DNA from 2 places in the Porticoccus hydrocarbonoclasticus MCTG13d genome. Region 2 is predicted to be linked to the other one. Evidence: predicted binding sites of a transcription regulator. Region 2 holds the regulator's gene; the other holds the start of a gene.
What was found. The regulator sigma-54, encoded in region 2, starts transcription at its own class of promoters, with help from an activator protein. The targets are predictions, from matches to a motif close to TGGCACANNNNTTGCNNT.
Positions count from the first base shown of each region.

Region 1: U740_RS01490 (THxN family PEP-CTERM protein) is a predicted target of sigma-54. The motif match lies at 2,747-2,764, and genes of this name have one in related genera.

Region 1 is NZ_JQMM01000001.1:302,329-307,078, reverse strand. Features, by position in the region: gene U740_RS01505 (PEP-CTERM/exosortase system-associated acyltransferase) at 1-436, shown strand, start outside; gene U740_RS01500 (ThiF family adenylyltransferase) at 520-1,383, shown strand; gene U740_RS01495 (nitroreductase family protein) at 1,405-2,478, opposite strand; gene U740_RS01490 (THxN family PEP-CTERM protein) at 2,888-3,823, shown strand; gene prsT (XrtA/PEP-CTERM system TPR-repeat protein PrsT) at 4,161-4,750, shown strand, end outside.
Region 2 is NZ_JQMM01000001.1:883,280-888,029, forward strand. Features, by position in the region: gene mgtE (magnesium transporter) at 1-544, opposite strand, end outside; gene U740_RS04240 (HPr family phosphocarrier protein) at 639-920, opposite strand; gene rapZ (RNase adapter RapZ) at 946-1,806, opposite strand; gene ptsN (PTS IIA-like nitrogen regulatory protein PtsN) at 1,819-2,277, opposite strand; gene hpf (ribosome hibernation-promoting factor, HPF/YfiA family) at 2,283-2,570, opposite strand; gene U740_RS04260 (RNA polymerase factor sigma-54) at 2,591-4,042, opposite strand; gene lptB (LPS export ABC transporter ATP-binding protein) at 4,167-4,750, opposite strand, start outside.

The DNA of each region.
Region 1 (4,750 bases), 580 kb from region 2:
CGACAGCCTCCATCTCAATCGCGAGACGATTTGTGAGGTTTCCAGGCTGGCTGTTGACGGAGCTTTCAGGCGGCGTGCGGGGGAGGGGCGAACCCGTTTCGGTGATCTGGATGCAATCGATTGTTCATTTCATGAGCGCCGTACGTTTTCCCTGATTTCGGTGGCCGCATACCTGGCGGCAACTTCTCTTACAGAAATCACTGGTATGACCATGGCATTTGCGATGATGGAACCCTTTCTGCCCCGTTTGTTGGCGAAGTCCGGAATTGACTTTGAAAAGGTGGGAGGAGAGGTTGATTATCACGGACTTAGAGCGCCCTATTTCTCAACGACTGATAAGGCAATTAAAGGAATGCTGCCCAATTTGCGTGGGCTGTATGAAGCGATTTACCCTATGGTGAACAGTGGTTATCAGGCGTCAGTTGTGAATCAGTAGACGACAGTTATAGCCTGTTGCCTCGGCCGGACAGCTGTTGTCAGAGATAATAAGTAGATAGAGTTTTGGCGGGGGAGCGAGGTTTGGCAGAGGCCTTTGATTATCAAACAGCATTTTCCCGCAATATGGGATGGGTGACAGAGGCTGAGCAGCTGCTGCTCTCCGCCAGGCGAATTGCTATTGCCGGATTGGGTGGTGTAGGCGGTAGTCATCTGCTTTCCCTGGCCAGGCTGGGCGTCGGCAGCTTCCACGTGGCTGATATGGATATCTTCGAGTTGGCTAATTTTAATCGTCAGGTCGGAGCGACCATTCCCAACCTGGGAAGGGCCAAGGCTGAAGTGCTGACAGAGATGGCGGCGGCTATCAATCCCGAGCTCGACATAAAGACCTTTCCCGAGGGGGTGGCTCTCAATAACCTCGACGAGTTTCTCGCCGGTGTCGACCTCTATGTTGATGGGCTGGATTTTTTTGCTCTGAATATCAGGCAGGCAGTATTCGCTGCATGTGCCGACAAGGGTATCCCGGCTATTACAGCGGCACCTCTCGGTATGGGGGTTGCCCTGCTTTGCTTTATGCCGGGGAAAATGACTTTCGAGCAATACTTCAGAATGAAAGGGTTGTCAGAAAACGAGCAGCTCCTGCATTTTTTGCTGGGACTGTCACCTGCCATGTTACAGTCTGCCTATCTGGTGGATGATAGCAGGGTCGACCTGGCAGCCCACAAAGGCCCGTCAACCAATATGGCCTGCGAACTCTGTGCAGGCGTTGCCGCCACCCATGCGCTCAAGGTTCTACTCAACCGCGGGAAGATTCTTGCGGCCCCCTACGGGCTTCACTTTGATGCCTACCGCAATTGCCTGAAAACAACCTGGCGACCCTGGGGAAATGCCAACCCGATACAAAAACTTGGTTTATTCATTGCCAGAAAAAGGCTCGGTATCCGGTAAGGATTGCCCGATTTTCCCTGGTTATCGGGTAGAGGTATCGGTGAAAACCTTTTCGATCGGTAATCGCAGCGAGGAGGGGGGCGCCTGCTTTTTGGGGTAGCCAATCCTGAGCAGCATATGCAGACTTTCTTCCCCGGATAAGCCAAGTGTGCTTTTGCAGTTGCTTGCCAGCGTTGTGGCTGCGCCAACAAGATCAGATGGGACCGTGTCGGTGGACAGTCTCGCCAGCTGGTCAGATATTACATAGTACGGGTGAGCGGCGATATGCTGGCCATTGAGGTAGCTCCAGCTTCGGTTAAGCAACATTCCGGCATCAAGTGCGCCGGTGGCATCCGGCGGGGCAATCACCGCCAGTAGTGCCGGTGCGCCAGCGACAGGTGCTGAATCCACTGTTGCCAGAAACTTGTAGATGCCCAAGCGGTTGAGCACTTTCATACGATTCCAGTCACCGATAAACTTCAGCAGGTACGAGCCGCCTGGCGGTAGTGCCAGCGTCTTTAAATCCAGTCCGTCAGCTTCTTTTACACTATCTTCGGAAAAGCGCAGGCTGGCCATCAGCCACTCGTGAACCTCTCTGGTCTGAAAGCGAATTTCCGAGGCCGATTTAACCAGTTGCCCTACCTGTGTGATCTGGCTGGGTTCATTGATGGTTATCAGTCTGGCGCTGTTCTCAGACAGCTCTCCCAGGCTATCCAGAACATCCTGGGGAAGCGGCGTGTTCTTGTAGGGAAAGCGATTGGTATGACGAATCGATGGATATTGTTTGGTGCGCTCCAGCAAAGGCTTGACGGGTGATGGTTTAAAGGTCAAGGCAGCGTAGTAGCACCGGTTGGCCTCACCTTCTGGCCACCAGTGAATCTCCGTTTTCAGGTCCCTCTGCTGCGCAGCATTGACGATGTTTTCCACTGCGGCGCCCATCGATAATAGCGTTGCCTGGTTGTCGGGGGGAAAAGTGCGGTCCGCGACCCGGGCGTGATCATAGCGCAATGACAACTGTTCGCCATCCCAGTGGAAATGCCAGGGCTGAGAGTTGTCGGCGGAGGGCGCGCGATGCCCGGCATTGACCAATTGCAAGATCGTATCTTTATCTGTCATGGCCGGATTATGAGCTGCCTGCAAAGCAGGGTCAAAACTATCTGTGACAGCCTCTCACCCTGCCGCCCATGCTTCTTGTGCTATGGATAAAAAGGTCGAGAGTGAAGCAGCAGCCTTAAGCGGTTGTTTTTATGTCTGCCGGCACCGTCAGGTTTCTTTACATGCGGCGAATTTTTCTCAAGTTTATGTCAGTCATCCCGAGAGGGGTTTGATAATAAATCATTCAATATCAGTAGGATAGTGGTTTTATTGGAGGGTGCTCCAGTCTTGGCATGCTTTGTGCTAACTATTACGGAAAGGTTAATCAGTTTTAATCTGATAATCCTCTAAACAGAAAGATTAAAGACGTTTAGACACAGAGTCATCTTTTCGGCAAACAATGGAACTGTAAGGTTCTAGGAGTGAATAAATGAAAACGAACAATTTTGTAAAGCAGTTAGCTATAGGCTTGGGCCTCAGTGCTGCAATGGTGGGCAGCGCTTCAGCGGCAACCATGATCACCTCCTTTGATTACACCCAGGAATTTGAGTGGGTAGAACCAATCAATCCGGCTGGTGTTGTAAAAGAGGGTGCAACCTCTGGCGTTTCTGATGTCGATGGTTTTACCAAGCTGAGCTGGGGTACTGAATCCAATAATTTCGATCGTGTCAGTAGCCTGGTAATTAACCCTACTGCTGGCGATAGCACCACCCCGAGTAATAGCCTGACCAGTGGCAGTGGCGCGACTGGCCTGATGGTTTCGACGGATGTGAATGCTACAACTTTTGCTCTGGGTCCGGTAGTTACCCACAATAACTATGTGATTACTGGTACATCTCTATCAAGCACGGCAGCACAGGATTATGTTGTCCTGACTCCCAATGGTGGCGGCCCTGACCAGATTCAGGAAGTGACTTTCGGTGTGGACTTTACTGAAACGAACAATAATCCCGGCAGCCCTGGTGCTTGCCCGGCGGGTGTTCCATTCAACGGGTTTGGTTGCGGTGATATCTTCGCGCTTACCAGCGACTTGATTAGTCTGGCAACAGCACAGGCTTTTAATAACGGTTCTGTATTGGCCTTCCTGATCGATTCGTTCTCGGTTGATGGTTTCACCTACGACGTATACGTTGCAGCACTGGGTCTGGCTCCTCTCTCTGAAGAGGCTTGCACTGCAGCTGGCGCTGGTGACAACTGCATTGGCTTTGTTACTGCGGAGAATGAGACTAGCAGCTTCCAGCTCGAGTTTGCGATTCTGGCCACTGAAAACATTCCTGAGCCTGCTACTCTGGGCTTGCTGGCAGCCAGCCTGTTGTTGATGGGTCTGGTTCGTCGCAGAAAAGTAAACGGTAGCCTGTCTGCCTGATCTATTCTGTAAGTAAGTGTGAGTATGAAAGCGGCGACCTTTGGTCGCCGTTTTTTTTGCCTGGCTTTTCTGCCGGGTTCTTTTTTGACTGGGCTGGGTGACTGGAATGTATAACGGGCTACTCGTCTACTCCACTCGCTTTACTCTGCTCCACCTGCTTTCTTTCTTCATTTCACCTGACCACTCTCAGATCAACGACTATCTATTTGTCCGCAAACCCTGTTTGCTTTAACCTTGAACGAAGTTTTATTATCAAATAAGCAGTTTTATTTTTTGCAATAATGCTAATTATCTTCAAGCAAGCGGTTATCTCTGGCAGGTACAAAGGGAATTTTCTATGAGCAGATTTTTTCGGGTAGGGTTTCTGGTGATTGTGGCAGGTCTTGTGCTGGCCTGTTCCAGTGATATGACTGGAAATCAGGAGGTTGCCAAGGCGGAGGCCTATCTTGCGGAAGGCAGGAATAATGCTGCCGTTATCGAGTTGAAAAATGCATTGCAGAAGAATGGCAACAACCAGCAGGCAAGATGGTTATTGGGTGAATACTATTTCAGCGAAGGAGCCTACGCCAATGCTGAAAAAGAATTGAAGGCAGCTCATGAACTGGGTCAATCCGATAGTGATGTATTGCCTCTTCTTGCTCAGGCACATCTTTCACAAAACCAATTTGAATCTCTGCAGGAACTGTCGGTAGAAACGCTCTCTGGTGCTGATCTTTCCATGGTGCTCGCATCACAGGGGCTGGGTTTGCTGGCACGGGGACAGGAGGAAGAGGCTGCGTTACTGATAGATAAAGCCATTTCAGCGGCCCCGGAACTTCCCTATGCACTGGTGGCCCAGGCAAAGCTGAAAGGTACACAGTCTGACGGTGACTGGACTCAAGCCCGGCGTTTGTTGGGTAATGTATTTGACCAGGCGCCGGAATACGC
Region 2 (4,750 bases):
CCCTGTTCACCACAAAAATATTATCGGTGATATCCGGAATTTCTTCATGGCGGCGCAGATAGCGCAAAACCACATCAATCGTCAGATCGGGCCGGACAGTGATGGTGTCCGTATTCATCAACCCGCCGGCGGTATCTTCATTGTAAGTGAGTACTCGCTCGACCCGCAGCCTGTCCTGGCTGCTCATCGCCTGGAGTACTTCTGGTATTACCTGGTCGGGGAGTTGCTGCAGAATGTCCGCAATATCGTCGGGATCAAGACCTTCAGTGAGTGAGGCGACCTCGTGACTTTCCATTTCACTAAGGATTTCACCGCGAAGTTCCTCGCTGAGCTCACCGATCACTTCGCCTTCCAGCTCCCGGTCAACCAGGTCCCATAATACCCGCCGGGCTTTAGGTGGTGCAGACTCTATCTGGTCAGCGATATCGCCGGGAGAAAGGTTATTGAGCATGTGCCGGAGCAGGCGCACATCGCTCGAATTCATCATTTCGTTGATGCTGGCGAGCCTGGACAAATGGCTGAATTTTTCGTTAGGCCCCTGCATCTGAGAAGTTTTCCCTGACTGTCAGTTTGAAGGCGGATAGTGTATAGGTGGGCGTGACAAAATTATACAGTGGTCTGGTTGGTAGGCGGCGCGGTTAGTGCTCTTCCTCGAATCGGTTACCGATTAACTGTTCGATATCGCGATGGGCGCGCTCCGCATCACTGCCTTCGAAAATGAAATGGAGAGAGGTGCCCTGGGTCGCGGCAAGCAACATCAGTGACATCACGCTTTTGGCGTCCACCAGTTTGTCGGGACTGCGCCCGGTTTTGATGGCGCAGCCATATTTTCCGGCAGTCGAAGCCAGCTTTGCGGCTGCTCGAGCATGCAGCCCTAGACGGTTCACAATGGTGATTTCTGTACAGATTATTTTTGACATAACAGCCTTCTCGTGATGGCGCCCGTCAGGCCAGTTCTCTGTGCCGGACCTGTACATTCGGCATTGTGCTGCTGAAATGTCTGGCTAGAACGCTGGATATGTAGACTGAGCGGTGCTGTCCCCCGGTGCAGCCCACTGCAATGGTTAGATAGCTGCGATTATTGGCAAGAAATGACGGTGTCCAGCGGGACAGAAACTGCTTGATATCATTAGTCATGTCGATGACTTCCGGTTGCGATTCGAGAAATTCGATCACTGGCTGGTCATTGCCGGTAAAGGGCCTTAATTCCTGTTTCCAGTGGGGGTTTGGCAGGCAGCGAACGTCAAAGACAAAATCCGCGTTGACTGGTACTCCGCGTTTAAAGGCAAAGGATTCAAACATGACAGCCATGTCATCTCTGCTGTGGGGGGCAATTTGTTGTTTGATGACATCGCGCAGCTGGTGCAGAGTCATGGTGCTGGTATCAATTCTGCGATCTGCAATTGAGGCAATCGGGTCCAGCAGGGTGGTTTCGAGTTCTATGGCTTCGTGGATATCCACCCGGTCATTGGTGAGGGGGTGCTTGCGACGTGTTTCACTGAAACGCTGGATAATGACGGAATTTCTGGCATCGAGAAAAAGCACTTCATAATTGATGCCCGAATATTTCAGCTCCGCAAGAATTTTTGGTAGTTGGTCAAGGTCTTCGCCCAGGTTGCGGACATCGATTCCCACCGCAATTTTTTCCAGCCAGTGTTGGCTCTTGGCGTTGATGGCTTTCTGAAAAAGACCGGGAAGCAAACTGGCGGGAAGATTGTCAATACAGGTAAAACCGACATCTTCGAGAACGTTCAGTGCGGTACTCTTGCCAGATCCGGAACGCCCACTTACCACCACCAGTCGCATTAGTCTTTCACCTCAGTCACCATCATTGCCGGTTGCTATCCGGAAGAGATCTTGATCACTGCTGGCCTGCCGCAATGCATTGCGAACCGTTTCGTCCTGAAGTAATTCGGCAATGGAAGAGAGGACCTGCAGGTGTTCGTCGTTTTGCTCCTCGGGTACGATTAGTGCAAAGATCAGATCTACCGGCTCTCCATCAATGGCATCGAAATCGACGGCATCAGCCAGTTTGACAAGTGCCCCGGTAATTTTTTCACAGCCTGCCAAACGACAGTGGGGGATGGCAACACCTTCTCCTATCCCGGTGCTGCCCAATCGCTCTCTTGCCAGCAGGCTCTGGTAAAGGTCGTCTGCGTTAACCCCTTCCATGCGTTCTGTCAGGAAGACGGAAAGGTTTTCCAGTACCCTTTTTTTGCTACCGCCCTCGGCGCTGGCAACGGTGTTTTCAGGGGTGAGTACATCAATCAGTTTCATGAGTGTTATCTACCGCGGTTCTTTTCCTTGTGCTTGATCAACTGTCGGTCCAGCTTGTCGGTCAGCATGTCGATAGCGGCATAAAGATCTTCATGCTCGGAATCGGCAAAGAATTCACCGCCGCTGACATGGACTGTTGCTTCAGCTTTCTGGATCAATTTGTCAACTGAGAGAATCACATTCGTGCTGGTGATGCCGTCGTGGTGACGCTCCAGTTTGGATAATTTGGTAGTGACATAGTCTTTGATCGGATCAGTGATATCGAGATGATGTCCGCTGATGTTCAATTGCATGCGGTTCTCCTTAATGGGTGTTAGGTGTTGGGGTTGTAGCGTTTTCTTTCGCTGGAAGAGGGGATACCCATCCCCTCGCGGTATTTGGCAACAGTGCGTCGGGCAACCTGAATACCCATCTCCTGAAGCAGTGCTGTCAGTTTGTTGTCACTGAGGGGCTTGCCCGGATTTTCAGCGCTTACCATTTTTTTCAGCATAGCGCGAATGGCAGTTGATGAACACTCCCCGCCAGCGTCGGTCGAGACGTGGCTGGAGAAGAAATACTTGAGTTCAAAAACACCCTGCGGTGTGTCGATGTACTTTTGGGTGGTCACCCTCGAAATAGTGGATTCGTGCAGTTCCAGTCGTTCGGCAATATCTGCCAGCACCATGGGCTTCATCGCCACGGGTCCCTGTTCCAGAAAGCCCTGTTGTAATTCAATGATGCAGCTGGTGACGCGCATCAGGGTGTCATTGCGGCTTTCCATGCTGCGCAGAAACCATTTGGCCTCCTGGAGGTGATTCTTGAGGAAGGTGTTGTCCTGACTGGAATCGGCTCTGCGAATCAACTGGGCGTACTGTTGATTGATACTCAGGCGAGGGGTGATGTCCTCATTGAGGGAAACTTTCCAGTGATTATCGACTTTGGTGACCCGAACATCGGGTACCACGTACTCGATATCATCGTTTCGAATGGCGTCACCGGGGTTGGGAGACAACGTCTGGATTAGCAGGATGGCACCCTCGAGTATCTCGTGGGACAGACCGGTGATTTTTTCCATTTGTCGAAAATTGCGCTGTCCAACCAGTTCCAGGTGGTCGGTGACGAGCTGGATGGCCTCGTTAATCAGCGGTGTATCCGGAGAGAACTGGTTCAGCTGGATCAGAAGACATTCGGCGAGGCTGGTGGCTGCAACACCAGGTGGGTCAAACTGCTGAATGCGGTGCACTACAGCGAGCACTTCATCCAGCTCAATTTCGTCGTCCAGCGCGGCCCAGATTTCTTCAACCGGTGCCGTCAGCATGCCCCGGCTATCAATTGAATCGATGATTATTTCACCGATCAGGTAATCCTTGGGAGACATCGGCGTCAGATTAAGTTGCCAGATCAGGTGGTCCTGAAGCGACTCTGTGACGTTGTGAACGCTGTCAAAGTCCCGTGTGTCCGCACCGGTGTTTCTAATGGTGGTACTGGGTTGGTAAATATCGTCCCAATTAGCGTCGACTGGCAGGTCAGTGGGTATTTTACTGTCCCATTCACTGCTGTTGAGATCACGGGTTGCACTGTCGATATCTTCATTTTTCCCGGTGGCCGTTTCTGCGGCCAGGTTCTCGGATTCTTCGGCAAGCTCAAGCAGTGGGTTATCGTAGAGGTTCTGCTGGATTTCCTGGTGCAAGTCGAGAGAGGATAATTGCAACAGGCGGATGGCCTGCTGTAGCTGAGGGGTCATCGTCAGCTGCTGGCCGATTTTCAGTTGCAAGCTGGCTTTCATGTTATGACTGCGTATAGAGAGTTGTTACGAAAATGTTCACACGGAAAGTGTAGTCTGCCTCCGGGGGGAGAGACAAGCAAAATGTGTGCCGCTTTGCACAATCGCTGCGCGGTGGTACGTCCCATCAAAGCATAAAGTCTTCGCCGAGATAGATATCCCGTACCTGCTGGTTGGCGACAATATCGGTGGCCTGTCCCTCGGCAATAACCTGTCCTTCACCAACGATATAAGCATGTTCGCAGATATCGAGTGTCTCGCGTACGTTGTGGTCTGTGATCAGGACACCAATACCTATATCGCGTAAATGACGGATGATCTGTTTGATATCGTTGACTGAAATCGGGTCGACCCCGGCAAAGGGTTCGTCCAGAAGAATAAAGGCTGGCTCAATGGCCAGTGCGCGAGCAATTTCCACTCTGCGACGCTCTCCTCCCGAGAGACTCATGCCAAGGGTGTTGCGGATATGGCTGATATGGAACTCCTGGAGCAGCTGTTCCAGCTTTTTCGCTCGCTGTTGTTTGTCGAGATCTTTTCTGGTTTCCAGGATCGCCAGAATATTATTCTCCACGGTCATCTTGCGAAAAATGGAGGCCTCTTGCGGGAGATAGCCAAGCCCTTTTCGAGCCCTGCCGTGCATGGACAGAGAAGTGATGTCTTCATTATCGATATGAACAGAACCGCCATCTTGATGAACCAGCCCGACAATCA